DNA from 2 places in the Microbispora triticiradicis genome. Region 2 is predicted to be linked to the other one. Evidence: riboswitches for the same ligand, from Rfam matches in the RefSeq annotation. Region 2 holds a riboswitch; the other holds the start of a gene.
What was found. A riboswitch is a leader RNA that binds a small molecule or an ion and turns the genes downstream of it on or off. The one in region 2 is predicted to bind thiamine pyrophosphate.
Positions count from the first base shown of each region.

Region 1: linked by a shared signal. The riboswitch ahead of FED44_RS03035 (purine-cytosine permease family protein) and the one ahead of thiO (glycine oxidase ThiO) in region 2 are both predicted to bind thiamine pyrophosphate.

Region 1 covers NZ_VANP01000001.1:619,219-633,319, forward strand. Annotated here, with positions in the region: gene FED44_RS35590 (DUF2339 domain-containing protein) at 1-1,134, shown strand, start outside; partial or broken gene mptB (polyprenol phosphomannose-dependent alpha 1,6 mannosyltransferase MptB) at 1,655-2,518, opposite strand; gene FED44_RS02975 (glycosyltransferase family 2 protein) at 2,533-3,270, opposite strand; gene FED44_RS02980 (STAS domain-containing protein) at 3,284-3,634, opposite strand; gene FED44_RS02985 (hypothetical protein) at 3,947-4,357, shown strand; gene FED44_RS02990 (DUF2975 domain-containing protein) at 4,448-4,939, shown strand; gene FED44_RS02995 (helix-turn-helix domain-containing protein) at 4,939-5,163, shown strand; gene FED44_RS35595 (hypothetical protein) at 5,463-5,621, shown strand; gene FED44_RS03000 (sensor histidine kinase) at 5,751-6,872, opposite strand; gene FED44_RS03005 (response regulator transcription factor) at 6,869-7,570, opposite strand; gene FED44_RS35600 (hypothetical protein) at 7,819-7,986, shown strand; gene FED44_RS03010 (DUF6412 domain-containing protein) at 7,988-8,281, shown strand; gene FED44_RS03015 (YidC/Oxa1 family membrane protein insertase) at 8,341-9,003, shown strand; gene FED44_RS03020 (GNAT family N-acetyltransferase) at 9,057-9,548, shown strand; gene FED44_RS03025 (ATP-binding protein) at 9,665-10,117, opposite strand; gene FED44_RS03030 (methylated-DNA--[protein]-cysteine S-methyltransferase) at 10,418-10,981, shown strand; gene FED44_RS03035 (purine-cytosine permease family protein) at 11,012-12,349, opposite strand; TPP riboswitch at 12,340-12,450, opposite strand; gene FED44_RS03040 (hypothetical protein) at 13,129-13,908, opposite strand.
Region 2 covers NZ_VANP01000016.1:69,952-84,052, forward strand. Annotated here, with positions in the region: gene FED44_RS30270 (polyprenyl synthetase family protein) at 1-438, shown strand, start outside; gene thiE (thiamine phosphate synthase) at 599-1,249, opposite strand; gene FED44_RS30280 (Rv2175c family DNA-binding protein) at 1,278-1,655, opposite strand; gene FED44_RS30285 (NAD(P)/FAD-dependent oxidoreductase) at 1,699-2,877, opposite strand; TPP riboswitch at 3,051-3,160, shown strand; gene thiO (glycine oxidase ThiO) at 3,149-4,285, shown strand; gene thiS (sulfur carrier protein ThiS) at 4,282-4,482, shown strand; gene FED44_RS30300 (thiazole synthase) at 4,479-5,267, shown strand; gene pknB (Stk1 family PASTA domain-containing Ser/Thr kinase) at 5,423-7,429, shown strand; gene FED44_RS30310 (NYN domain-containing protein) at 7,575-8,162, opposite strand; gene alc (allantoicase) at 8,330-9,319, opposite strand; gene allB (allantoinase AllB) at 9,316-10,674, opposite strand; gene FED44_RS30325 (glycerate kinase) at 10,723-11,883, opposite strand; gene FED44_RS30330 (8-oxoguanine deaminase) at 11,948-13,315, opposite strand; gene FED44_RS30335 ((2Fe-2S)-binding protein) at 13,383-13,952, opposite strand; gene FED44_RS30340 (FAD binding domain-containing protein) at 13,949-14,101, opposite strand, start outside.

The DNA.
Region 1 (14,101 bases), on a different contig from region 2:
GAGCCGTTCTTCATCGCGCTGGTCAGCGCGCAACTGCTGTTCTACGCCCTCGCCGCGATCGTGGTCAGGCGTCACCGGCGCATGCTCACCGCCACCCGCGTGGTCGCCACGGTCAGCGCCGCGCTCCCGGTGTCGATCTTCCTGGCCCAGCTCGTGCCGTGGTGGAGCCTCCGGCACCCGATGCCCGCCCTGCTCGGCACGATCGTGGCCTTCGCCGCCCTCGTGGCGGGGCTCGCGTACGCGGGGCCGTGGCGCGGCCGGGTGCTCGGGCCGCCCGCCGTGGTCGCCGGGGTCAGTTCGCTCGCGCTCCTCGCCGACGTGGTCACCGGCTCGCGGCTGCAGGTGAACGCCGTGGCCGGGTACGAGCCCGTGACCGGCGGCCGGTTCTACGGCTTCGGCAACATGGCCTTCGCCGTCTACTCGACCGGCACCATCCTGCTGCTGGCCGCCGTCGCCCACGCGCTGCGCCGCCGGCCGAGGCTCGCCGTGGCCGTGTGCGTGGCGTACGGCCTGCTCGCGATCGCCGGGGACGGCTGGCCGACCTGGGGCGCGGACTTCGGCGGCGTGCCGTCGTTCGTCCTCGGCGTGGCGGTGTGCGTGCTGATGACCGCGGGCAGGCGGGTGTCGGTCCTCCGGCTCGGCGTGATCGGGCTGGCGGGCGCGGCGCTCATCTCGCTGATCGCGGTGGCCGACTGGCTGCGCCCGGCCGATCAGCGCACCCATCTCGGGGCGTTCGTCCAGCAGGTCATCGGCGGCGACGGCGGCTCGGTCGTCGGCCGCAAGCTCGGGGCGATGCTCCACACCCTGGGCAACCTGCCGCTGACGCTGCTGTCGGTGGTCGCGCTGGCGTTCCTGTTCCTCGTGCTGGCCAGGCCCTCGCGGTGGGGCGCGGCGGCGCTCAGCCTGGCTTACGCCCAGGCTCCCGAGCTGCGGGCAGGGCTGATCGGCGCGCTGACCGCCGCCCTCGCCGGGTTCCTGATCAACGACTCGGGGATCGCGATTCCGGCGATGGCCCTGACGGTCGCGGTGCCGCTGGCGCTGGCGGCGTCCGTACACGCCCTCCAGCTCGCGCCGCCCACCACAGCAGCACGATCGTCAGCGCCAGCAGAAGCGACGGCGCCACCCACTGCCTGACCACGTCGACGCGCCACGACAGGTCCTCCGGCTGGTGCGCCTGGCGCGCGGGGAGATAGGCCAGTGAGAGCACGGTGAGCCGGGCGACCAGGAACGCTTCCAGGCCCGGCCAGGCGACCAGGGCGAGCAGCGCGAAGCCCAGCCCGTCGTACCACGGCAGCGCGTACGGCGTGGCGAACAGCCAGGCCACCGCGACGGCGAGCGCGACGACCGGCCCCTCGCGCTCCTCCGTCGGACGGCCGCGCAGCATCACGACGGCGAGCGCGGCCAGCAGGAGCAGCGACCCCGTCTGGATCCACGCGTGATACGCCCCGGACCCGAACACCGCCTGCAGGGCCTTCTTCCCGAGCGCCCACGGGGTGGCGAGCGAGACCGACCTGCTGGCGTTCAGCAGCTGGTCGAGCGAGTGGGGCCCGGCGAGCAGGTACGCCACGACGACGGTGAGCGTGGCGAGCCCGGCGACCAGGGCGAGCCGCCGCGGATTGCCGCGCAGCTCCCACGCCGCGCCCAGCGCGACCACGCCCACGGTGGCCTTGACCGCGACGCCCAGGCCGAGCGGCACGCCCCGGCGGGCGACGAGCCCGGCCACGACGAGCGCGACCGCGAGGGTGTCGAGGTGCATCCCGGCCACGAGCTGGTAGACGACCAGCGGGTTCGCCGTCCAGAGCAGGGCCGCGCGGCGCTGCCGTACGGAGTCGCCGGCCGTGACACCCGCGGTGCCACGAGCGGTGGCGCGAGCAGTAGCACGGTGCAACAGCAGGCCGGTGGCGGCGAACGCGGCGGCGTTGACCAGGGCCATCAGGAAGACCGTCAGGCGGACCGAGTCGCCGCCCACGTGGCTCGCCAGAGCCTGTACGGCCGTCGCGACCGGGCCGTACACGCTGGGGGTCCTCGTCCACTCCTCCACGTGGCCGATCACCGGATCGCCGGGCAGGTCGGCGGGCACGGTCAGATAGGGGTCGTACCCGAGGGCCGCCATCCGGCCGTACGCCGCGTAGTTGAGATGGTCGGCCGACCCGGAGGGCGGCAGGAACGCGAGCACCCCGGCGGCGGCGCATCCCGCGAGGACGAGCGTGCGCGCCTTCGGCAGCCGGTCGACGCACGACAGCCCGGCGGCCAGGCCGATCGCCCCGAGCACGACGGCCGCGGCGGCCATGGCGACGACGAGACGTCCGTCGGGGGCGAGGCCCAGGGACCAGGGGGGCTGCCACGACTCGGCCTGCCCGGGTGGCCCGGGCAGCGCGGGCACCATCGCGGACGGCCCGAGGACCCCGATCGCGATCGTGAGGAGGATCGACAGGCCGCCCGCCGCCACGGCCACGGCCGGCCCGGCGACGGTCCGCGCTTCCACCCGAGAATTCCACCACACGGCCGGGCCGGTCACGCCCGTGCGGGCGGCTACCCGCGCGGCGACCTGATCGTGGACAGGGTCTGCCGCACCACGGGCTCGCGGGCGGCGAGGGCCAGGCCGACGTCGCGAAGCTGCCGCGCCCGGTGCACCTGGGAACGCCAGTCGGTGCCGGTGGCCCGGTGCGACATCTCGACCTCGACCTCGACCACCCGGAAGCCCTTCCTGAGGAGGTCGACGGTCATCCCGGTCTCGACGCCGAAGCCGTGCGCGAGCGGGCGGGCCGCCTCGAAGGCGTCCCGGGTGAGGCACCGTTGCCCGTTGAGCGGCTGGGTCGCCTCCCAGCCGGTCAGCCGTTTGATCCCGTCGCGCGCCACCCGTACGACGATGCCGTGGCCGCCGAGCTTGACCCTGGTCGCGAACGTCGCGATGGTCATGTCGGCCTCGCCCGCCCGCACGGGGGCGATCAGCGGGAGGGCCGCCGCCGCCGTCTCACCCAGATCGGCGTCGAGGAACAGCAGGTGACGTGCGTGGTCCGCGTCCAGGAGGCCCGCGGCCTCCGCCCCGCTCTCCATCGCCGCGGCCTTGCCCCTGTTGCGGCTGTGCCGTACGACCCGGGCGCCGGCCGCCCTGGCCACCCGGCCGGTCTCGTCGGACGAGCCGTCGTCGACCACGACCACGAGATCCACGCCGGGCAGCTTCAGGGCGGCGTTCACGGTGGCGCCGATCCGTTCGGCCTCGTCCTTCGCCGGGATCACCACCGCGGTGTCCGGCTCGGGCACTGCCATGTCCCTCATACGCCTAGCCCTGGTGTTCGGCGGTGAGCAGATCGGCGGGCACCGCGTCGTACACGGTGAACACCGAGTCCAGGCCGGTGACCTGGAGAATCTTCCGTACCGCCGGTCTCGGGGCGGCCACCTCCAGCGTGCCGCCGCGCTCCCGCAGCCGCTTGAGCGCGGAGAGCAGCACGTTCATGCCCGTGGAGTCGCAGAACTCCACTCCGGACATGTCGATGACCACCCGGTCCGGCCCGGTGTCCAGCAGGCGGGTGAACTCCGTCTGCAACCGAGGCGCGGTATAGAGGTCGATTTCGCCGAATACGGCCATGACGGCCTGACCGGCGTGGGATTGCGTCGCGACTTTCAGCTCCACGACGCGCACACTAGCGTCGTCCCGGCCCCGGGTCACGTTCCACGGGTTTCGTCGAAGAGTCGTCCGCCCTTTGTCCCCGATTCCGGCCGCATGCAAACGCGGAGTGCGCGAAGCTTGACGCAGAGCGACACCGGCGTCGCCGGATGGAGGGCCCGGAACCTCCGCGTCCTGGTCGTCACTTCGCGGAAGGAGGGCGGGCGCCTGGGAATGCCACGTGGATCTTCACCACTTGGGAGATCCACGGCCAGAACCCGGAACAGTGGGCCCGACAGCATCATGAACAGTGACATCCCCGAAGATTTCCAGCGGCGCGTGTTGCGAGAGCATCTGGAGACGATCCAGGCGCACACCGAGAAGGCCTCGTCGTGGCGCGCCTCCGCCGAGCCGCTGCGCGGCCTGCTGAACCGCGAGGGGTACGTCCGGGTCAGCGCCCGCCTGGTCGGCGAGGACCTCGACTTCCTCGCCGAGGCCCGCGAGGAGCTGCTGTGCTTCTCCGAGCTCGGCATCCGGCTGCTCGACCTGCACCAGCCCAGGGACGCGGGCGGCATCTCCAGCGACCCGGCGAACCCGATCCTGCGATGCAGGAGCTGCATGTGGCGCTGGCCCTGCCCCACGTTCCGCGCGATGGCGGAGGCGTTCACGCCGCGCCGCCGGGAGGCCGCCCCGGGCCTGCCCTCCTGGCGGGGACAGCTCGAACCGCAGAGAGCCCCCGACCTCGGCTAGCGCCCCCGCCGCCCATTCTCCGTTCCGGCCCTTGATTTCACCTATTGATTTTCGATAGATTTCCATCGTGAATCAATGGAGGGGTGGGCCATGGGAAAGCTGACGGTGCTTGCGCTGCGCGCCGTGCTCGTGGTGGTGCTCGCCGGCACCGCGTTCGTACAGGCATTGATGGTGTGGGCATTGGTCAGCGGGAGCGACCCGGAGGACGGGTCGCTCCCGCTGACCCCGCTGCGCGTGATCACGATCCTGGGCATGGTGTCGGTCCAGGTCGCCCTGGTCTGCGTATGGCGGCTGGTGACGATGGTGCGACGCGGAACCGTGTTCTCCCACGCCGCCTTCCGGTACGTGGACGGCGTGATCGGCGCGATCGTGGCGGCCGCCCTCGTGTGGTTCGCGGTCACGGTTGTCAACGCGCCGGGCCAGCGGGACGACCCGGGCGTCACCGTCATCATGGGCGGGGTCGGCGTGGCCATCCTGGGGGTCGCGCTCATCGTGCTCGTGCTGCGGATGCTGCTCGCCCAGGCCGTCGCGCGCGACGTCGAAGCGGCGCAGATGCAGGCCGAGCTGGACGAGGTGATCTGATGCCGATCGCCGTCGACATCGACGTGATGCTGGCCAGGCGGAAGATGTCCGTGGGCGAACTCGCGGACCGCGTCGGGATCACGCCCGCCAACCTGGCGGTACTCAAGAACGGCCGCGCCAAGGCGGTGCGCTTCACGACGCTCGCCGCCCTCTGCGAGGTGCTCCAGTGCCAGCCGGGCGACCTCCTGCGCTGGGAGGCCGACGAGGACGCCGCGGGCGCATGACGCGCCCCGGGCCGGGCGGGACCGTGTGCCGCCGCGGTGCTGAACGCCGCGATCGACGCCACCCGCCTGGATGGTCACGCCGCCGTCGGGTGCACCCGCTCAGGGCGTGAACTTTTCACCGCGGCCGCTGTCATGCGCGCCGGATCCCGGTCGTGGCCGGCGGCGGTCCGCAGGTCACCGCCGTGGTTCCCGCGCGGCGAGACGACCGGGCGGTATCGCCGCGTCCCACCGGTTGACCTGCGCCGTCGCGATGAGAACGTGAGGGTGATCGCGCGCAATCAACCGAGGGAAGGAGCCCGATGTTCCACACGATCCAGTCCTTGGGCGACCGCCTGCTCGCCCGCCTGGTACCGCGGGTCGAGGCGTCGGCCACCGTGCCGTGCTGGTGCATGCAGCAGCGGTGGTGCTGCTACGGCGGGAACTACGGCTACTACTGCGGCGAGGTCGGCACCTGCTGAGACCTGCCGTGGCGGGCCGCGTGCGGACGACACCCGCACGCGGCGCCGCTCCTCCGGCGGCGGGGAGCGGCCGGCCTGGATCGCCCGTCGCGAGCACCGCCCGGGTCACGCGAAGCCGGGCCTGATCCGTCAGGCACGACCCAGCGGCAGCGTGATCGTGAAACGGCAGCCGGGACCCTCGTTGACCACGCCGATCTCCCCGTCGTGGGCCTCGACGATGCCGCGGGCGATCGCGAGGCCGAGCCCGGCGCCGCCGTCGGGCCCGGGCGTGCGCGCCGCCTCGCCGCGGAACGCGACGTCGAAGACCCGGGGGAGATCCTCCTCCGGGATGCCGCCGCAGCCGTCGAGCACCGACAGCCGGGCGGCCGTTCCGTCCGCCGCCGCGCGCACGAGGACCGTCCCCCCGGCGGGCGTGTGCCGGATCGCGTTCACGACCAGGTTGCGTACGGCCCGGCCGAGATGCCCGGCGTCGGCGTAGACGGGGACGTGCGGGTCGGCCTCCCCGGACAGGCGTACCCGTTCGGCGCGGGCCAGCGGCTCGACGGCGGCCAGCGTGTCCGCCACGAGGTCGCCGAGCCCGGTGCGGGCGAGCGACAGCCGCAGCGAACCCGCGTGGATCCGCGACAGCTCGAACAGGTCCTCCACCATCCCGGTGAGCCTGTCGACCTCCACCCTGATCTGGACGTGGTAGCGCTTGACCGTCTCGGGGTCGTCGGCCACCCCGTCCTCCAGCGCCTCGACCATCGCCCGCATCCCGGCGAGGGGCGTACGCAGGTCGTGGCTGACCCAGGCGACGAGTTCGCGCCGCGCGCTCTCCAGCGCCCGCTCCCGCTCGCGGCCCAGCCGGAGCCGCTCGTACGCCTGCTCCAGGGCGGCGCCGATGGTCCGCAGCTCGGCCGGAAGCGGGGTGGGCGGCGGGGTGAAACGGCCCGAAGGCGGCACGTTCTCCACCGCGGTCACCAGGCTCCTGCTGGCGCGCACGACCGTACGCGCGTTCACCAGCGCCACACCGAGTCCGACGAGGCCGCCGATGGCCACGACGGTGAGCACGATGTTCTTCGGCCGTCCTTCGATGATCATGGCGAGCGTGATGGCGACCACCCCGGCGAGCGTCGCGGAAACCGTGACGGCCGCCACCACCGCGAGCATCACGCCGATCGACCGCCGGCGCAGCACCCGCAGCAGCGCCAGGCCCAGGGCCGCGATGACGAGGCCGAGCCCGGCGGCGACCGCGACGATCTGGACGATCACGACAGCGGCTCGTAGCGGTAGCCGACACCCCAGACGGTGACGATCCGCCGCGGGTCGGTCGGGTCCGGCTCGATCTTCTCCCGGAGCCTGCGCACGTGGACCGTCACGGTCGAGGAGTCGCCGAAGGACCAGCCCCACACCTGGTCGAGCAGCGCCGCCCGGCTGAACGCCTGACGCGGGTTGCGCAGCAGGTAGACGAGCAGGTCGAACTCGCGGGCGGTCAGGGTGATCTCCTGCCCGCCGAGGCGCACCTCGTGGGCGCCGACGTCCACCACCAGGTCGCCGTCCCGCAGGACGCCGGTTCCCGTCGGCACCAGGGCGCCCCGGGCCCGCCGCAGCACGGACTGGACGCGCAGGGCGAGTTCGCGCGGGCTGAACGGCTTGGTCACGTAGTCGTCCGCGCCGGTCTCCAGGCCGACCACCCGGTCCATCTCCTCGCCCAGGGCGGTCAGCATGATCACGGGAACCGGCCAGCGCTCCCGCAGCTTCCGGCAGACCTGGAGACCGTCGAGCTTGGGCAGCATGAGGTCGAGCACGAGCAGGTCGGGCGGGTCGGCCAGGGCCCGCCGCAACGCCTCGGCGCCGTCGCCCACGCACTCGACCTCGTGACCGTCCCGCTCCAGGTAGCGGGCGACCACCTCGGCGACGGTCGGGTCGTCGTCGACCACCAGGACACGAGCGGCGGGGTTCGCGGACATCGGACTCCTCGGGGAGGGCACGCCTCAACGGTAAAGCCGCGGGACGACCGCGCCGAGCCCCGTCACCGCCCCGTAAGAACAACCCGCGGGACCAGCGCCACCACGGGGTCCGGGATCTTCCAGCGCACGCGAGTCGGTGGAAAACTGCACCGATCACGATGATTCACGTGAAACCTCGGCGGCAGCGGGTAGTAGGACTCGTTTGGATCAAGCTCGCGCTTGTCGGACCTACCGCGTAGCGTGTGCCTATGGCCCGTACCGTACTGACCATTCTGGGGATCCTGCTGGCCCTGTGGCTGGTGTTCGCATTCATCATCCCCGCACTGTTCGCGACGCTGAAGTTCCTGCTGATCATCGGGATCGTCGCCGCCGTCGCCGTGCTCGCGGTCACCGTCGTGGGGAAGCTGTCCCGCTGACGTGAACGCTCTCCAGGCCGCCGTCACGTCACTCGTCCGGCTGCTCGCCGAACTGGTCATCGGGTTGGCCGGCGGCTCCGCCGTGCCCTCCGTGGTGGCCTTCGCCGGTGTGGCCGGGGTGGCCGTGCTGGTGTTCGCCTGGATGCTCTCCCGGCTGACCGGGGTCCCCGCCGTCGTGCGGGGCCCGGGCAGACGTTCGTACGACGGTGAGACGGCGATGGTCAGGCTGCGCGATCCCGGCGCGCCCGGCCGCCCCCGTCCCCGCGCACCATCAGGAAGCCTCGCGCTCGCCTGACCACCGATCCGGTCGCGAGCGCCTTCGTCATGCCCTGAATTCAGACGAAAGGCTTCCCCATGTTCGACTTCGTGCTCGACCCCGCCTACCGGCTCATCGACGCGCTCAGCCACGCCACCGGCGCCGGGCTCGCGATCGTCCTCGTCACCCTCGCCGTACGGCTGGCGCTCCTGCCGCTGAGCATCCGCGTCGCCCGCGCTCAGCGCGTCCGGCTCCGGCTCGCTCCCCAGGTGGAGAAGCTCCGCAAGCGGTGGCAGAAGGACCCGGAGCGGCTCATGCGGGAGGTGAACGCGCTGTACGCGGCGGAGGGCACCAGCCAGTTCGCCGGATTCCTCCCGGGCTTCGCGCAGATGCCGTTCTTCATGGTCACCTACCGGCTGTTCACCACCGTGACGATCGCGGGGCATCCGAACCTGCTGCTCGCGCAGGGCGTGCTGGGAGTGCCGCTGGGGGAGCACCTGGGGGCGGCGGTCGCCGGCGCGGGCCTGTTCAGCCCGCCCGTGGTGATCTTCGCCGTGCTGCTGGCGCTACTCACCGTCGTGGCCGTGTTCGCCGCCCGCCGGGTGGAGCCCACGGCTCCGATGCGGCGCCTGCAGGTCCTGCTCCCGTTCTGGACCGTGCTCGCGGCGGCCTTCCTGCCCCTCGCGGCGGGCGTCTACCTGCTCGTGAGCACCGCCTGGGCGACCGCCGAGCGCGCGGTGCTCTACCCCCGGGCCGCCTAGGCCGCCGGGGCCGGCGCCCGGGCGATCACGCGTGAGATGGAATCCTGCTCCCTGTGACCGATGCGTACTCGATCAGCACCTGGGCGGAGGGGGACGGCCGGGAGGGGCCGCACGCACTCCTCGCGGCCTATCACCTGCGCACCGAGGAGGAGAAGGGCGTCCCGGTGCCCGGCGTGGCCGAGCTGCCCGAGCGATACCGGGCGGAGGTCGAGGACCCCGGAGCGGCCTTCGCGCGGGACGTCGTGCTGGTCGCGCGCCGCGGCGGGACCGCGATCGGCTGCGTGGTGCTGACGGAGCCGGTCGGCGGGCGAGCGGAGATCAAGCGGCTCTGGGTGGACCCCGACGAACGCGGGAGGGGCGTGGCCGGGGCGCTCGTCCGGGCCGCGCTGACCCGGGCGCGGGCGGCCGGCCTGCGCTCCGTACGGCTGTCGGTCTGGAGGTGGCGGGCGACGGCGATCGCGCTCTACGAGCGGCTCGGCTTCGCGGTCACCCCGTCGTGGGACGCACGCGAGGACCTGCTCTGCCTGGAGCACCCTCTCCGCTGACCCGTGACCATCGGCTTCCGGCGGCCTGCGCGGCCACGGCTCGGCGCGAGAACACGGCGGGGAGGCTCGGCGCGAAAGCACGGCGCGGAGCCATCTCGGCGACTGGCGGAGGGCGCTCAGCCAACCTCGCGCAGAATGCGGGTTTCGGACGGACCCTGATGTCCGTTACGGTCCGGGGTCGCGACCAGGACGACGGCCCACACGGTGGTGATCTCCGCCTCGTGCCGGACCCCCCAGCGCTCGGCGAGATACTCCACGATGCCCAGCCCTCGGCCACCCAGTGACGACAGCGTCGGACGGCCCGCCCGTGGCTCGGTGTAGGCGCCGCCGTCGCTCACGGCCACCTCGACCTGCCTGTCCGAGCAGTACCAGGCCACCTTGAGCTGTCCGGACGGGAGAGGGTGGGCGTGCCGCAGGGCGTTGCTGAGCAGTTCACTCAAGATGAGCACCACGTCGTCGACGGCGGTCGCGAGCAGCCCCGCCCCCTGTAGTTCGGCGCTGAGGCGCTGACGTGCGACGGCGACGCTCGACGGTGCGTACGGCAGCATCACGACGCTCGACGCACTCACCTCCCCGATTCCCCCGACTCCCCTTGCACAACGTTTCCCCTTGCACAGCCCAGTACGACCGAAATGCCCCGTCGTATCAGCCGGGAAACCGTGCCCCGGATCACAGCTTGTGCACATTGGACAATAGATCAGTCGCCAAATCGCGACGCCACGCTCCGGACCGTCCCGCCGGAGTGAAGATCCTCCGCATCGCCCGCCCTGGTCAGCCCGGTGAACGCGGCCGGCCCGGCGGCGTTCTCCAGCGCCTCACGAACGCTCCGATACGCTGCCTCCACGCGATGAACAGAAAGTTGGGCGCCCATGTCCACCGAGGACCTCGAAGCCCTGCTCCGCGTGACCACGCCGGGCTACGTCGGCCTGGCCCCGCCCGAGGTGGCGTTCGGCACCACGGACACGCCGGTCGGCCGCCTGGTCCTCGCGGTGACCGCGCGCGGCGTGCTCGCCTGCACCTACGAGGACGAGCACGCCGTCTTCGCCCGGGTGACCCGCGCCGTCGGCTCGTTCATCGGGCCCGACCCGCGCCGCCTCGATCCCCTGCGCCGTGAGCTCGACGCGTACTTCACCGGCAGGCTGCGCACCTTCTCGCTCTCCGTGGACCCGCGCCTGGTCACCGGCTTCTCCCGCACCGTCATCCAGCTGATGCAGGGCGTGCCGTACGGGAGCGTGACCACCTACCAGGAGATGGCCGAGCGGATCGGGCGGCCCCAGGCGCCGCGCGCGGTGGCCGGCGCCCTGTCCGGCAACCCGCTCTGCCTGCTCATGCCCTGCCATCGCGCCGTGGAGGGCCCGGGCTCGCTCGGCGGGTACGCGGGCGGCAAGGCGGCCAAGGAGCACCTGCTCCGCCTGGAGGGCGCGCTGCCCTGATCAGCCGTACGGGCTCAGGCGCCCGGGCGATCAGGCCCGGCGCCGGGCGAGCCGGCCGGGCACGGACAGCGCCGCCGTCGCCAGCGCGGCGACCAGGAACGCGGCGAGCGCGGCGTTCATCCACGGCTGGTGGACGAACCCCACGGCGTCGCGGACGTCGGCCCAGAGGCCGTCCCACCAGGCCACGGTCGGGGTGACCGCCACGATCCAGTACGCCGCGAACCCGAGGATCCACGGCACGACCATCGACCAGCGCGAAGGGGCGTCCTCGGCCGTGTTCCACCGGGCGGCCCCGCCGAGCAGGAAGTAGTCGACCACGAGGACCGCGAACATCGGCACGAAGACCGCCCCGATCACGGTGAGGAACGCGCCGTAGGAGTTCACGTCGGCGAGCAGCGCGATCAGCGTGGTGAGCACGCCGATCACGACCGAGATCACCCGGCGGTCCCAGCGCGGCGCGAGGTTCTGGATCGACACGGTCGTCGAGTAGACGTTCGCGAACGACTGGTCGGCCTCACGCAGCACCAGGACGCCGAAGAACAGGAGCCCGAGCGGGGCGGCCACGAACGGGTCCCACACCTTGTCGGGGTCGTTGCCCACCAGCGCCAGCGCGGCGATGCCGAGGGCCAGGCAGGCGACCTGCGCGATCGTGTAACCGGCCACCACCCCGGTGAACGCCGCGCCGCTCGACCGCGAGTGCCGCGCGTAGTCGGCGGCCATCGGCACCCACGACACCGACAGCGCGATCACGTAGTCGACGGCCGGGGCGAAGGCGTCCCAGGAGCCGCCGCCCACGGAGGGTCCCCGGGTGAAGAGGGCGACCGACAGCCAGATCATCGCGACCACGACGCCCGCGGTGACGTAGCGGCGCAGCAGGCGCAGCGCGCCGAGCGGCCGGATCGTCAGCGCGATCGTCAGCGCCCCGGCCGCGACCGCCCACACCGCGTACGGCACCGCGGTCCCCGACATCGCCTGCGCGCCCTGCGCGATGACCCACAGCTCGAACGCCCCCCAGCCGAGCATCTGCACGATGTTCAGCACGGTCGGGACGTACGACAGGCGGGCCCCGAACAGGCCGCGCAGCAGCACCATGGCGGGCCGGCCGGTCCGGGCGCCGGGGATCGCCGCGAGGCCGACCATCGCCGTGCCCACGAGGCTGCCGACCACGGCGGCCAGCACCGCGGCGGTGAACGTCAGGGGCCTGCCGCCCAGGGGATCGAGCAGGAACAGCGCCCCCGAGAAGCCGAGGAGGCTGACGCCCAGGTTGGCCCAGAACGCCCCCTGGTCGAGCAGGCCGAGGGTCTTCGGGACCTCCTCGTCCAGGGTGAGCGGAACCTCCGCATGCGCGTCGTCGACGACGGCGGTCATCACACGCTCCCTACGCCGGCATTATCCGGACAGGTTCAGGCGGTCGGCAGCGGCTTAGCTGCCCTCTCAGCCCGGTGCCCCGAGCTCCCGCGACTTCCTATGCAGTTGGCGCCCTCATCCTGCCTCATCAGAGGCTCTCTGACCACAGTGAGACACATCACGTCCGTCTCACTACTACTGTCCGTCGTCGTCCGCCGGAGTACAGCTACGTGCGCAGAGGTAGCTGTACTTTTCAGCTGTACGAAACCGTCCGCGACCTGCTGCTAGACCCGCGCATGGAGGGGCCGGCGGGTCCTCAGGGCTGGACGCACTTTCCGTACGTTTTCAAGGCGGTCCGAAGCCGGGCCGCACGCGCCGCCGCGCGACAGTACAAGTCAGTCACAGGACGGCGGGCTGAGGTGGAGTGCCCGCCAAGTGCCGGCCGCGCGTAGTGGTGCCTCCCGCGGGGGCTCTCCGACTCCGAGATGGTCTCGAACGCACATGCGGGATGTGGTTGCCTGATGTGGGAGGCATCCCGCCCGCCATCGACCCCAGGCAAGCCCAGCAGACCACTGCCACCGCAAGCCCGGTTGTGCCCGTTGGCATCCAATGGCCGTGGAAGGTGCCCAGTCGAAGGGACACGTCAAGCCGGGCTTGCACCTCCGTCGCAGGCCCGCTGCCGCTCCGCGGTGGGATCGACGGCATCCGTGACGGATAGAGCGCGAGGCGATTCTCGTTCACTGGTATTGGCCTACTTTGAAACCACCAAGTCCACTTTCTACTCCACTTTCAATGGGCTTTCACAAGCCCAACCGACGCGCTCTGTCATCTTTTTTGAACAGGGATTGCACCGTGACTTCCATGTCCCTAGCAAACTGTGGAAACTGATCCTCTGTGACGATATCCACAATAGCCCGAGATTTTCCACTAGCTGGATGCCCGGTGAGTATTCGGCCATGGGTAATTTCGGCTACCTCCACATCCGCTTGCTCATTAAGGCTAGCCTGGAACAATCGGCCCGAGAAAACTATAACAGGAAAGGAAATCGCATAAACTAGAAAATGCTTCATCTCCGACATGATGCGAGCCGTGTGTGCGGCCGCTTTGACTGCATTCATCAACGCCCCATAAGAATTATCCTTCTTCTGGCTCAATGCTGTTGTCATCCCATATGCGTGCACACCATCCCCCGCAAACAGCGGAAGCTGCGATATCTCGTCTATGTGATTTTCGGCCAGCTCTTTTAGCCACTGCGCCCCGGCGGAAGTTGCCAAGCGATCTTGTATCAGCGCTCTCTTACTAAGCTTCTTGTGTGATAAAAATAGAACCCAAGGCGACTCGGTGGATGATTTGCATTCAATTGCACACGAGATGCCGATGCGGGTTTTCCTGTCAATTTTATAACCCCAGCCTGCATGTATGTCAATTTCGCATGCCTTACCAGTGTCGGGATCGGTATAATATTGTGAAGGCGAAACCAGGGATGTTGTGGTTTTCGATAAAGTGCGCGCCGTCCTCATTTCGAGGGGATAACCTTCGGCTGCCAGCCAGCTCTTGACGTTTGCTGCTAGATCTCCCATGACTGCCTACCCTCAACGGTCTCATTGCTCGTAGTCATCTTATGGATGCTGGCGCTCGTTGCCTGCCTGAGCCGGAGCCATGCTCTGTTCCGTCTCTGTTCCGCCGGCGCGTGGCCTACCGTGTCAGATGGTGGCGAGCAAGGCCGTAGCGTCGTCGTACTGCTTTCTGTGGGGGAACCGTACGCCAGCCGCG
Region 2 (14,101 bases):
CTGGTCCTCGCCGCCCAGGCCCGGCACTCCTGGATCGACCGCCTGTGCGTGCAGTACGGCCAGCGGGTGGGCATCGCCTTCCAGCTCCGCGACGACATCCTCGGCGTGTTCGGCGACCCGGCAGAGACCGGCAAGCCCGCTGGGGACGACCTGCGCGAGGGCAAGCGGACCGTGCTCATCGCGCGGGCGCTCGCCGGGGCCACCCCCGCCCAGCAGGACGTCGTACGGACCCTGCTGGGCGACCCCGGGCTCGACGCCGACGGGGTCGCGCGGCTGCGCACGGTGATCGAGGAGACCGGTGCGCTGACGGACTGCGAAGACATGATCAAGCGTTATCTGGACGAGGCGCTGCACGCCCTCGAACAGGCGCCGATCGAGGAGGACGCCCGCGCCGCGCTGGCCGCCCTGGCCGTCGCCGCCACCTCCCGCCGCACCTGACGACGCCCCTGCCCGGGATCGCCGGCACCCGAGTCGCCGTGCCGGGCGATTCCAGATCGGCGCGGGCAAGGCGACCGTGGCCGGGACCGCGACGATCGGCCGCGTGCCCGGGCCCGGCTCCGGGCCCGGGCCGCCGTGGCCGTTCAGGCGGCGGGCCGGCTCACAGCGGGACGGCCGACAGGCGCGCCTTGAGAGCCGAGGCGGCGGCGCCGGGGTCCTCGGCCTCGGTGACGGCCCTGACGACCACCACACGGCGCACGCCGTGCGCCATCACCTCGTCGAGGTTCTCCGGGCCGATGCCGCCGATGCCGAACCACGGCCGGTCGGAGCCCAGGCCCGCCGCGTGCTCCAGCAACGCGGGGCCGGGCGCCGGGCGGCCCGGCTTGGTCGGCGTGGGCCACACCGGCCCGCAGCAGAAGTAGTCCACGCCCGGTTCCGTCGCGGCGGCCGACGCCTCGGCCGCCGAGTGGGTCGACCTGCCGACGAGCACGCCGGGACCCAGGATCTCCCGGGCCACGGAGACCGGGAGGTCGTCCTGGCCGAGGTGCAGGATGTCCGGCCGGGCGGCGTACGCGACGTCCGCCCGGTCGTTCACCGCCAGCAGCGCGCCGTGCCGGTCGCAGGCCGCGCGGAACACCTCCAGCAGGTCCAGCTCCTCGCGGGCCTCCAGGCCCTTCTCCCGCAACTGGACGATGTCCACGCCGCCGGCCAGGACCGCGTCGAGGAAGTCCTCCAGGTCGCCGCGGTCCCTCCTGCCGTCGGTGCAGAGGTAGAGCCTGGCCTGCGCGAGCCGTCGCCGGGTGTCGTTCACCCGACCAACAATGCCATGCGGCGGACGGTCAGAAGCCCAGCGCCTGGGCCCTGCGCTTGACCTCGGTGTGCCGGCCCTTGACGATCGCGTCGATCGGCGCACCCGGCAACGAGTCGTCCGGGGTGAACAGCCAGCGGATCGACTCCACCTCGTCGTACCCGGCGTCGGCCAGGACGGTCAGCGTGCCGGGCAGGCCCTTGAGCACCTCGCCGTGGGCGACGAACACCGACGGGATCTGCGGCTGGCCGCCTCCGCTCCGCCGGGCGCCGACGAGCTTCTTGTCCTTCAGGAGTTGCTTGGTGCGGCCGATGCTGAGCCCCAGCTTCTCGGCCGCCTGCGAGAGGGGGAGCCACTCCCCTACGAGCTGGTCGGTCTCCCGGTCGATCTGCGCAACAGTAAGCGTCACGGAACCACCATTACCACATGCGAGCCGCCGGGAAACACCTCGATTACGTCATAATGCAGTCGCGGAGCGGCACGGCCGGATCGGCCACCCGCCGGGGGTCGAGCCTCCGGCCGCCCTCCACCAGGCGGCGGCCCTGCACCACGTCGCGCGGCAGGTCCACGGTGAACACCGCGGCGAGCCGGTCCTCGGGGGTCAGCCAGCACACCGCCCACTTCCCGTCCGCGCGCGGGTCGCCGCGCAGCAGCACCCGGTCGTCCGGGGTCGGGTGGCCGGCGAACTGCAGCATGTGGTCGAACTGCTCCGACCAGAAGTACGGCACGGGGTCGTAGACCGCCTCCTCGCCCAGCAGCGTGGCGGCGGCCGTGTCGGGGGCCTGGAGCGCGGTGTCCCAGTGCTCGACCCGCAGCCGCGTGCCGAACCTGCGCGACCACCAGTTGGCGCAGTCGCCCACCGCGACCACGTTCGGCAGCGACGTGCGCAGGTGCTCGTCGACGACCACACCGTCGTCGAGCCGTACGGCCGAGCCCTTGAGCCATTCGACGGAGGGGCGCACCCCGACGCCGGTGACCACCACGTCGGCGGGCACCCGCGCGCCGGACATGAGCGTGAGCCCGTCGGCGTCCACCGTGCCGACCATCGCGCCGAGGCGCAGCTCGACACCGGCCCGGGCGTACCAGCCGATCGTGTGGCAGCCGACCGCGGGACCGACCGCGGCGGCGAGCGGGCTCTCCCCCGCCTCCACCACCGTCACCGCGCACCCCGCCCGGGCCGCCGCGGTCGCGACCTCGGCGCCGATCCAGCCGGCGCCGATGACGGCCACGCGGGCGCCGGGCACCAGCAGCTCGCGCAGCGCGAGCGCGTCGTCGATCGTGCGCAGCACGTGCTGGTGGCCCTCTCCCCGCAGCCGGATCGGGGCCGCGCCGGTGGCGATGACCAGGCCGTCGTACTCCAGCTCGCCCTCGGTCGTCTCCAGCACGCCGTTCCGCAGGCCCTTGGCGGCCGTGCCGAGGCACAGCCGCACGTCCATGGCGTCGAGGTCGGAGTCGACCACGGTGGAGTCGGCGTCGCCGAGCAGCACCGCCTTCGACAGCGGCGGGCGGTCATAGGGGCGATGGTGTTCCTCGCCGATGAGCGTGATGCGCCCGGTGAACCCCCGGGACCTCAGCGCCTCGATGCTTCGCACGCCGGCCAGGCCGGCACCCACCACCACGACGTGATCCACGCCTTGACCATAGATTGTCAACGGGGGAACTGGCCAACCGGCTCCCCATAACGAGTTGGGCAAGGAGCGCGCACATCTCCGGCAGCCCCGGTTGTGAGCCACGTCACGCCCGCCCGGGTGAGCGCCGAACCGGGCGATCCGCCGGTATCGGCCACGTACTACGCTGTTGGGCGTAAGACGCGCGGGAGCCCGGCGGACCGGGCTGAGAGGAGAGCGTACGGCTCTCGACCGCCCACCACCTGATCCGGGTAATGCCGGCGAAGGGAGCGCGGTGTCCTCCACACGGCCCTCCGGAATCGAGCCCGGCCACGACGTCGTGATCGTGGGAGGCGGCGTGGCGGGCCTCGCCGTCGCCTGGCGCACGGCGCGGCGCGGACTGTCGGTGGCGGTGGTGGACCCCGTGCCGGGAGGCGGCGCCACCCACGCCGCCGCCGGGATGCTCGCGCCGGTCAGCGAGGTGACCTACACGGAGGAGCCGCTGCTGCGGCTCGGGCTGGCGTCGCTGGCCGCCTGGCCGGCGTTCCGGGCGGAGCTGGAGGACGAGTCCGGCGCCGAGCTCGACTACCGCACCGAGGGCACGCTGGAGGTCGCCCGCGGCGCGGACGACATGGCCTTCCTCGACGACCTCGCGGCCTTCGAGCGCACGCTCGGCCTGCGGGTGGAACGCCTGACCGGACGCGAGTGCCGCTCCTTCGAGCCGATGCTGTCCCCCTCGGTGCGCGGCGGGCTGCTGGCCCGCGACGACGCCTGGGTCAACCCCCGCAGGGTCGTGCGCGCGCTGCTGACCGCGTTCGAGAAGGCGGGCGGCACGCTGGTGGCCGAGCGCGCCGCCGGGATCGTCCTTCCCGGCCGGGGCTCCCCGTCGGTGCGGCTGGAGTCCGGCGGGACCGTCCCGGCCGGCCGGGTCGTGGTGGCCGCCGGCTCGTGGTCGGCCTCCCTGCTCCCCGGCCTGCCCGTGCGGCCGGTCAAGGGGCAGATCCTCCGGCTCCGGGGCCCCCGGGGGTTCCTCACCCGGTGCGTACGGGGGCTGGTGCACGGTTCTCCCGCCTACCTCGTCCCCCGGGGCGACGGGGAGATCACACTGGGCGCCACCTCCGAGGAGCTGGGATACGACGCGCGGGTCACCGCCGGCGGGGTGTACGAGCTGCTGCGCGACGCCCGCGAACTGGTGCCCGGCCTCACCGAGCTCGAACTGGCCGAGACGGCCGTCGGGTTCCGCCCGGGGACCCCGGACAACCTTCCGCTCATCGGCCCCGCCGGCCACCCCGGCGTCCTCGCGGCGACCGGGCACGGCCGGAACGGCGTGCTGCTGGCCCCGATCACCGCCGAGGCCGTCGCCGCCCTCCTCACCGGCGGCGCGGTGCCGGAGGCCGCCCTGTCCTGCGACCCAGGGAGATTCCGCGAATGAAGGTCACGATCAACGGAGACCCGGCCGAGCTGCCGGAGGGGGCGACGGTGGGCGACGCCGTACGGATCCTCACGGCGCTCACGTCCGGCGTCGCGGTGGCGGTCAACGGCGAGGTGGTGAGCCGCAGCGCCTGGGAATCCACCCGGGTGGAGGACGGCGACGGCGTCGAGGTGCTCACGGCGGTGCAGGGAGGATGACAGGCATGACGGAACAGGACGCGTCCGGCGACGTCTTCGTGCTCGGCGGGGAGAAGTTCGCCTCGCGCCTGATCATGGGGACCGGCGGCGCGCCGTCGCTTGAGGTGCTCGACCAGGCGCTGGAGGCGTCCGGCACCGAGCTGACGACCGTCGCGATGCGCAGGCTGGACCCGGCCGCCCGCGGCTCGGTGCTCGACCTGCTGCGGGCGAGGAACATCAAGGTGCTGCCGAACACGGCCGGCTGCTTCACGGCCGGCGAGGCCGTGCTGACCGCCCGGCTGGCCCGCGAGGCGCTGGAGACGAACTGGGTCAAGCTGGAGGTCATCGCCGACGAGCGGACCCTGCTGCCCGATCCGATCGAGACCTTCGACGCGGCGGAACGGCTGGTCGCCGACGGCTTCGTCGTGCTGCCGTACATCGGCGACGACCCCGCGCTGGCTCGGCGGCTGGAGGACGCCGGGTGCGCGGCGGTGATGCCGCTCGGCGCCCCGATCGGCTCGGGCCTCGGCATCCGCAACCCGCACAGCATCGAGCTGATCGCCGAGGCGGCGACGGTGCCGGTGATCCTCGACGCGGGGATCGGCACGGCCAGCGACGCGGCGCTCGCTATGGAGCTGGGCTGCGACGCCGTGCTGCTCGCCAGCGCCGTGACGCGGGCGCACCGGCCCGGCCTCATGGCCGCCGCCATGCGGCAGGCGGTCACGGCCGGACGGCTCGCCCGCCTGGCCGGGCGCATCCCCCGCCGCCGTTACGCCGAGGCGTCCTCCCCCTCTCGCCCCGCCTGACCGCACCGGCCCGGCGTCCCTCCGGTTCGGACGCCGGGTAAGGCGGGTTTTAGGATGGAGAACGGCTTTCCGGGTGGCGCGGAAAGGGCCGCGTCAGGTCTCGGTTTGGGGTTCGGGAACACGCCCGGCGGCAAATCACCCGTAAACTCGGGCGGGTGGACACGACGCTAACCGATCCGCTCGTGGGGCAGCTGCTCGACGGGCGCTACCGCGTCGAGTCCCGGATCGCCCGGGGCGGCATGGCCTCCGTCTACCTGGCTCTGGACGTCCGGCTCGACCGCACGGTCGCCGTCAAGGTGATGCACCGTTCACTGGCCGAGGACCCGCAGTTCGTCCAGCGGTTCATCGGCGAGGCCAAGTCGGTGGCGAGCCTCTCGCACCCGAACATCGTGCAGGTCTTCGACCAGGGCACCGACGGGGCGAACGTCTACCTGTCGATGGAGTACGTCCCCGGCAGGACGCTGCGCGACATCCTGCGCCGGCGTGGCCGCCTCCCGGCGCGCGAGGCCCTGGAGATGGTCATCCCGGTGCTCGCCGCCCTCGGCGCGGCCCACCAGGCGGGGCTGATCCACCGGGACGTCAAGCCCGAGAACGTGCTGCTCGCCGACGACGGCCGGGTGAAGGTCGTGGACTTCGGCCTGGCCCGGGCGATCGAGGCCACCAACCAGACCAAGACCGGCATGATGATCGGCACGATCGGCTACATGTCGCCGGAGCAGGTCACGACCGGCCTCGCCGACGCGCGCAGCGACGTGTACGCCGCCGGGATCATGCTGTTCGAACTGCTCACCGGGCGCCAGCCGTACGCCGGTGAGACGCCGATGTCGATCGCCTACCGGCACGTGCACGAGACCGTGCCCGCGCCGTCCTCGGTCGTGCCCGGCATCCCGCCGCAGATCGACGCGCTCGTCACCGCGGCCACCGACAAGGATCCCGCCCGGCGCCCGGCCGACGCGACCGCCATGCTGGTCGCCGCGGTCGAGATCCACCGCACGCTGCCGAAGACCGGGCACACCGGCGGGCACGCCCGCCCCGGCGTCGCGGGCGACTCCGCGACGGGCTCCACGACGGGTGCGCACAGCATGGCCGGCACGGGGGCGCACCGCGCGCCCGCCGCCCCGGCCGGCGCGACCCCCGCGTCCGGCACGGCCGGGCACGCGCAGCTCGGCCACACGATGATCCAGCCGCGCACGGACCTGCTGACCGGCGTCATGACCGGCCCGGCGGAGGCGGGAGGGCGCCGCGGCACCCGCAGGGTCAGGCCGGTCTGGTTCCTCGCCGCGCTGGCCCTCGTCATGCTCGCGGGCGTCGCCTTCACGGGCTGGTGGTTCTCCGAGGGGCGCTACACGAAGGTGCCCGACCTGGTGAACAAGCCCCTCACGGTCGCGCGGCAGGAGGCGCAGAACCACGGTTTCGAGGTCCAGGTCCTCAAGCCGGTGTTCGACGACAAGATCCCCAAGGACGTCGTCCTGAACACCGAGCCCGGGCCGGGCGCCGAGGTGGTCAAGGGAGCGGTGCTCAAGCTGGTCCCGTCGGCCGGGCCGGAGACCATCCCGGTGCCGAAGGTCGAGGGCCTCAGCCTCGCGGACGCCCGGGCCAAGATCGCCGAGGCCGGGCTGACGCCCGGGCGGGTCAGCCGGAGCGCGAGCGAGACCATCCCGCGCGACCAGGTCATCCGTACCAACCCGCTGGTGGGCAAGCGCGTCAGGAAGGGCGGCTCGGTCAACTTCGTGGTCAGCGCCGGGCTGCTGATGCCGGACGTCACACAGATGATGCGCGACCAGGCGGAGAAGTTCCTGCGGGACAAGGGCTTCAACGTCCAGATCGACGAGACGGCCGACGACGCCCCGCCGGGCACCGTGATCGCGCAGGACCCCTCCGGCGGCGCGGAGGTGGTGGCCGGGGCGACCGTCCACCTGACCGTGTCACGCGGCCCGGACCAGGGCTTCCACTGGCCGTGGGAGACCGACCCCTCGCAGGCGGCGCCCGACTTCGTGAACGTGCCCGACGTGCGCTTCAAGGCGGTGCGGGACGCGGTGTCCGAGCTGAAGGCGGCCGGGTTCAAGGTCAGGGTGCGCGAACTCGTCGGCACCCAGCGCGTCGTCGGCGAGAACCCCCTCGGCCAGCAACCCCAGGGCAGCACCATCACGATCTGGCACTGACCCGCCCCGCCGCATTCGTCGACCATGTCCGCACGGATGCCATGCCCCTGGGAAAAATCGTCACAGGCGGTTCTCGTTCAGAGAACTGCCGGTGAGCCCAAGGCATGAGGCGCGAAAGCGGTACCGCCTTGGACGTCTCCTCTGCTCAGATGCGGTCGGTCCAGTCCTCGATGACCGCCGCCCAGTCGTCCTTGTTCAGGAAGTGGCAGTAGGGAAGATTGGTGCCTTTGATCCGGAGAGGCTTGAACCCCGACCAGCAGGCCACCTCGATGTGCCCGAGTCGCAACCCCTTGATCGTCTCCACTGCTGGGAGAAGGTCGGTATCACTCGAGAACAGCACCAGAGCGTCGTACTGCCCTCGCAGCGCGAGATGGATGAGATCGACGGCCAAGGCGACGTCGATGCCCTTCTCCTGCGGAGGCATTCCATCCGTCCAACCGCGGTAGTTGAGTTGTCGTCGGATCACCTGGACGCGGCGGTCGTGTGTCCACCGGGCCGTCTGCGCATCGTTGGCCGCTGCCGGTAACGGCTGAAAGTTGGGGTCGGGACGACCTCGGTAGACCCGCACCGCCGTCACCTCACTCGCGCGCGACCTCCGCTGACCGATCAGATCGGCGACCCCGGCGGGATCGGGCACGCATCTGTACAGCGGGAGACCGTAACTCTCGAAGAGACCGTGCCCGCTCAGATGGACGTTCTGGAAGTCCAGGAAAACCGCGACACGTTCCGCCACGAGGTCGTCTCCCACATGAAAAAGCCCCGCCAGTCCCGGAGGACGGCGGGGAGTAATGGTCCCAGTGTAGCAGAACGAGCCGTACTCGTTTCGCTACCCTCCGAAATCGCCTTGCCACCCTACTTCGCGACATGCTCGATACGCAGCGATTCCATCGGTTCGGGTGCTCAGGCGATGAGGGTGCCGGGGAGGCGGAGGCGGGCGAGGCCGCCGTCGGGGAAGATGTCGAGGCGGACGTGGGTGACGCGGCGGTCGTCGTCGAGGCGGAAGCGGTGGCGGGTGTCCGGCTGGAGCCGGGTCTTCGGCAGCAGCGGGAACCAGGCGTCGTCGTCCGGCGGGGGCGCCTGGCCGTCGTCCGGCTGGGGCGCCCGGCCGGTGTCGATGCCCGTCAGGGAGGCCCAGCCGGGGGCGTTGAACTTCAGGTTGGCGGTGTCGATCTCGGCCACGGCGATCCGGCCGGGCCCGGCCAGGGCGACGACGAGCCAGTCGTTGCCGCCGTCGCGCCGCCGGGCGGTCTCCCAGCCCTCGGCCTGGTTGCGGGCGAGGCCGGGCGCGAGGACGTTGTTCGGCGAGGAGTAGAACTCGTCGGAGCACGCCGTGACGAACCCGCCGTTCTCCAGCGCCGCGAGATCGACGGTCAGCCCGTGCAGGAACGCGGGATCGGGCACTACCCGGCCGTGCACCCGCAGCCGCGCGACCCCGCCGTCGGGGAAGATGTTCAGCCGGACGTGCGTGAACCGCCGGGGATCGGTGACCGCGAACTCGTGGGTCGCGTCGCCCCTGAGCGGGCTCTTCGGCACGATCTCCACCCAGCCGTCCAGCTCCTCCGGCGCCGGATGACCCTCGGCCGCGCACGCCTCCACCGAGGCGTACGGCGGGTAGTTGCCGCGGAACCACGCCGTGTCGACGACGACGCCCCGGACGACCCCCGGCATGCCGAGGCGGACGATCGCCCAGTCGTGGCCCGCCTCGCGCCGCCGGCGCGTTTCCCAGCCGTCGTAGACCTGACCCTTGGCGCCGAAGGTGTGCGGCCGGAACTCGGCCGGTCCGGGCCTGATGAGGGCCTCCCGCTCGGCGAACGACTCGTCGTTGGCCGCCACGACCGACCCGCCGTACGTGCGGAGGGCGAGGTCGGGCAGGCGGGTGAAGGCGTTCACCGCGCTCCTCTGGTCAGCAGACGTCCGGCCGGGGTGGCGAGGTCGGCGGGCCTGCCGCGCAGCCAGGTGGTGCGGACGACGCCGGACAGCCGCCGCCCGTCATAGGGCGAGACGGGGTTGCGGTGGTGCAGCGCCGCCACGTCGACCGTGAACTCGGCGTCGGGGTCGAAGGCCACCAGGTCCGCGTCGTTGCCCGGCCTGATCGCCCCCTTGTACGGCAGGCCCGCGAGGCGGGCGGGGCCCTCGGCCATCCAGCGGACGACGTCGGTAAGGCCGTACCCTCTGGCGCGGGCGGCGGTCCACACGGCGGGCAGGCCGACCTGGAGCGAGGAGATCCCGCCCCAGGCCTTGGCGAAGTCGGGCACCTTGAGGTCGGGCGTCGACGGGGAGTGGTCGGAGACGATCCCCATGAGCACCCCCTCGGCGAGCGCCTCCCACAACGCGTCGCGGTTGGCCGCCTCCCGGATCGGCGGGCAGCACTTGTACGCCGGGCCGGTGACCTGCTCGGCCGCCAGGGTCAGGTAGTGCGGGCAGGTCTCGGCGCTGACGCGCACCCCGGCCGCCCGCGCCTCGCGCAGCGGCCGGAGGCAGGCGGCGGCCGACACGTGCACGATGTGCGCCCTGGCGCCCGTCTCGGCGGCCAGCGCGATCACCCGCTCCACCGCCCGCCGCTCGGCCTCCTGCGGGCGCGACCTGAGGAAGTCGTCGTACGCCGGGCCGCCCGGCTCGGACAGCAGCGCCGGGTCCTCGGCGTGCGCGATCAGCAGGCCGCCGAAGCCCGCCACCTCCGCGAGCGCGGCCCGCAGCCCGTCGTGGTCGAGCTCGGGGAACTCCTCGACCCCGGACGGGGACAGGAAGCACTTGACGCCCATGACGCCGGCCTCGTGCAGGGGGCGCAGGTCGGGGAGGTTCCCCGGGACCGCGCCGCCCCAGAAGCCGACGTCCACGTGGCACCGCCCCTCGGCGGCCTTCCGCTTGACCTCCAGCGAGGCGACGTCCAGGGTCGGCGGCAGCGAGTTCAGCGGCATGTCCACGATGGTGGTGACGCCCCCGGCCGCCGCCGCCGCGGTGGCGGTCGCGAAGCCCTCCCAGTGGGTGCGGCCGGGCTCGTTGACGTGCACGTGGGAGTCGACCAGCCCGGGCAGCAGCGGCAGGTCGCCGAGGTCGACCAGCTCGGCGGCGCCGGGCGGGTCGTCGTAGGGGCACAGGGCCTCGATCAGGCCCCCGCGCACGGCGACGGCGAGCGCCCGCTCCCCCTCCGGGGTCACGACCCGCCGCGACCGCACCACCAGGTCGCCCTGCCGGCCGCCGGGTGAGGCCCCCTCATCCCCCGAGTGATCGTGCAAAGAACTCACCGCTCCTCTCGCGATCCCGGCGCCTCCCGTCGTGGTCCCGCGCCGTGCCTACCGCCTGGTGAGGTGCTCGGCCGCGATCCGCCGGGCCAGCCGTTCGAGCAGCGGCCCGGCCTCGGCCACGCACCTGCCCACGTCGGGCTCGATGTCGGTCAGCGCGTACGCCGCCTCGATTCCCGCCTTCTTCAGCTCGTCGTCGCCCACCGCGCGGCGGCCGCAGACGGCCACGACCGGCACGCCGTGACCGGCCGCCGCCGCGGCGACGCCCACGGGGGCCTTGCCGCGCAGGGTCTGCTCGTCGATCGCGCCCTCGCCCGTGATCACCAGCCGGGCGCCCGCCACGTGCCGGTCGAAGTCCACCAGGTCGAGCAGGTAGCCGATACCCGGCCGGATCTCGGCGCCGAGGAAGACCAGCGCGCCGAAGCCCACCCCGCCGGCCGCGCCCGCCCCCTCCCGCCCGGCCACGCCCATCGCGCGTACGACGCCGTCGTGCTCGGCGGCGCCGGCCAGGCCGTGGGTGTGCGCGGCGACGGCCGCCAGCCGGGCCAGCCCGGCCTCCAGCACGGCGACGTCGCCGGGGCTCGCGCCCTTCTGCGGGCCGTACACCGCCGCCGCGCCGTACGGGCCGAGCAGCGGGTTGTCCACGTCGCTCGCGACCACGACCTCGAACCCGCGCAGCCGACCGGAGGCGTCGATCGCGTGCAGGTCGCGCAGCGCCGCCCCGCCCGGCGGAAGCTCGTTCCCCCCGGCGTCGAGCAGCCGTACGCCGAGGGCCTGGGCCATGCCCGCGCCGCCGTCGGTGCAGGCGCTGCCGCCGAGCCCAAGCACGACCCGGGCCGCACCGTGCCGTACGGCGTGGGCGATCAGCTCACCGGTGCCGCGGCTGGTGGCGGTGAGGGGCGCCGTGACGCCTCGCGGGAGCCGTCGCAGGCCGGAGGCCTCGGCCAGCTCGATCACCGCGACCCGGCCGCCCGGCTCGTCCCGCACGGCGTAGGCCGCCCGGACCGGCGTGCCGTCCGGCCCGGTCACCTCCGTCTCGACCCGGGTGAACCCGCTCGCCACGACCGCGTCGACCGTGCCGTCCCCTCCGTCGGCGACCGGCAGCGACACGACCGGGACGCCGCCCAGCCCGGCGGCCACGTGCGCGGCCACCTCCGGTGCGGTGAGCGACCCCCGGAACTTGTCCGGCGCGATGACGACGTGCCCTGTCATGCCGTGTGCCCCGTAGCCGTGTGCCCTGTCATGCCTGGCCTTCCGATAGTCGTCTGCGAACTTCTCAGACATGATCCCCGGTGCGCAAGCGGCGGTGCGCGTCGGCCCCCGCACGCGCGGCGGCCTCGCCCGGCACGGTGCGCAGCTCGCCGCCGTCCACCACGGTCCGGCCGCCGACCAGCAGCCGGGCGAGCGGCGGCGTGGCGCCGTAGGCGAACGCGACGACGGGGTCGTCGATCGCGGCGTGGAAGCCGCCGAGCCGCCACAGCGCGACGTCGGCGAGCTTGCCGGGCTCCAGCGAGCCGATCTCGGCCTCCCGGCCGAGGCAGCGGGCGCCGCCCAGGGTGGCGGTCTCCAGGGCCTGGCGGGCGGTGAGCGCGCGCGGGCCGTACCTCGCCCGCTGCATGAGCATGGCCATGCGGATCTCCCCGGCCAGCGGGGTCATCTCGCTGGAGGCGGAGCCGTCGACGCCGAGCCCGACCGGGGCGCCCGCCGCGAGCAGGTCGCTGATCCGGGCGATGCCGGCGCCGAGACGGCCGTTGGAGGAGGGGCAGTGGGCGACCCCGGTGCCGGTCTCGGCGAAGCGCCGCACGTCCTTGTCGGTGAGGTGCACGCAGTGGGCCAGCCACACGTCGGGGCCGAGCCAGCCGAGCCGGTCGAGGTATTCGACGGGGAGCACGCCGAACTGCTCCACGCAGTGCTCGTCCTCGTCCGCCGTCTCCGCGCCGTGCGTGTGCAGCCGTACGCCGAGGGAGCGGGCGAGCTCGGCCGAGCGGGTCATGAGCTCGCCGCTGACCGAGAACGGCGAGCAGGGGGCGACGGCGACGCGCAGCATCGACCCGAAGGACGGATCATGATATTTCCGGACCGCCTCCTCGGTCGCCCCGAGGATCTCGTCGATGTCCTCCACGACCTCGTCCGGCGGCAGCCCGCCATGCGAGGTCCCCCGGTCCATGGATCCCCGGCAGGGATGGAAGCGCAGCCCGACCGCGCGGGCGGCCTCGATCTCCGCCTCGAACAGGTCGCCCCGGCCCTTGGGGAAGATGTAGTGATGGTCGGTCGAGGTCGTGCAGCCCGACAGGGCGAGCCAGGCCAGCCCGGCCGTCGCGGCGCCCGACACGACCTCGGCGTCCATCCGCGCCCACAGCCGATAGCTCGCGACCAGCCATTCGAACAGGGTGCCGTCGGGCGTCACGCCCTGGGCCGCCCACTGGTAGAGGTGATGGTGGGTGTTGACCAGGCCGGGGGTGGCCAGGCAGCCGGAGCCGTCGACGCGCTCGGCCTCCCCTGGCGCGTAGGGCGCGGGTCCCGGGCCGACCGCGGCGATCCGATCGCCCTCGATCACGAGGTGGCCGGAGGGGATCTCCTCCGCCGTGACGGGCACGATGTAGGCGTTCTCGATGACCACTCGCCGTGGTGCGAGATCACGCAACGAAGACTCCCTGGTCAGGCGGGACGGAGGCGGGTGGCGGCCGGGCCGGGTGCGGCCGGCGCCGCGCTCACGGCGGTGGCCGGAGGCGGGCGGCGGCGAGCCGGACCGCGTCGAGGATCTTCTCGTAACCGGTGCAGCGGCACAGGTTGCCGGCCAGCGCCTCCCGGATGTCGGCGTCCGCCGGCATGCCGTCCACCTCGGCCAGCAGCGCGTGCGCCTGGACGACGAGGCCGGGCGTGCAGAAGCCGCACTGCACCGCCCCGGCGTCGAGGAACGCCTGCTGGACCTCGTGCAGCCCCTCCCCGGAGTTGTCGGCGGTCCGGGAGCCACCGGACACACCGGCTGGGGCCGGGCCGTCGCCGTACGCGGATCCGGCGCCGGAGGACGGGGCGCCGCCGTGGGACAGTCCCTCGACCGTGACGACCTCGCGGCCCTCCGCCTGGCCGGCGGCGACCAGGCACGCGCAGACCGGCGTGCCGTCGAGATAGACCGTGCAGGAGCCGCACTCCCCCTGTTCGCAGGCGTTCTTGGCGCCCGGCAGGCCGAGCCGCTCACGCAGGACGTAGAGCAGGCTCTCGCCCTCCCACACGTCGTCGGCCGCGGTCGCGCGGCCGTTCACGGTGAGGTTCACCCTCATGCGCTCCCCCTGTCGCCGTCCGCCCCGGAATCGGCCCCGGAATCGGCCCCGGAATCGGCCCTGAAGTCGGCCCAGGCCCAGCCGAGCGCGCGGCGGGCCAGCACGGCCAGCGCGTGCGTGCGGTAGGCGGCGCGGCCGCGTACGTCGTC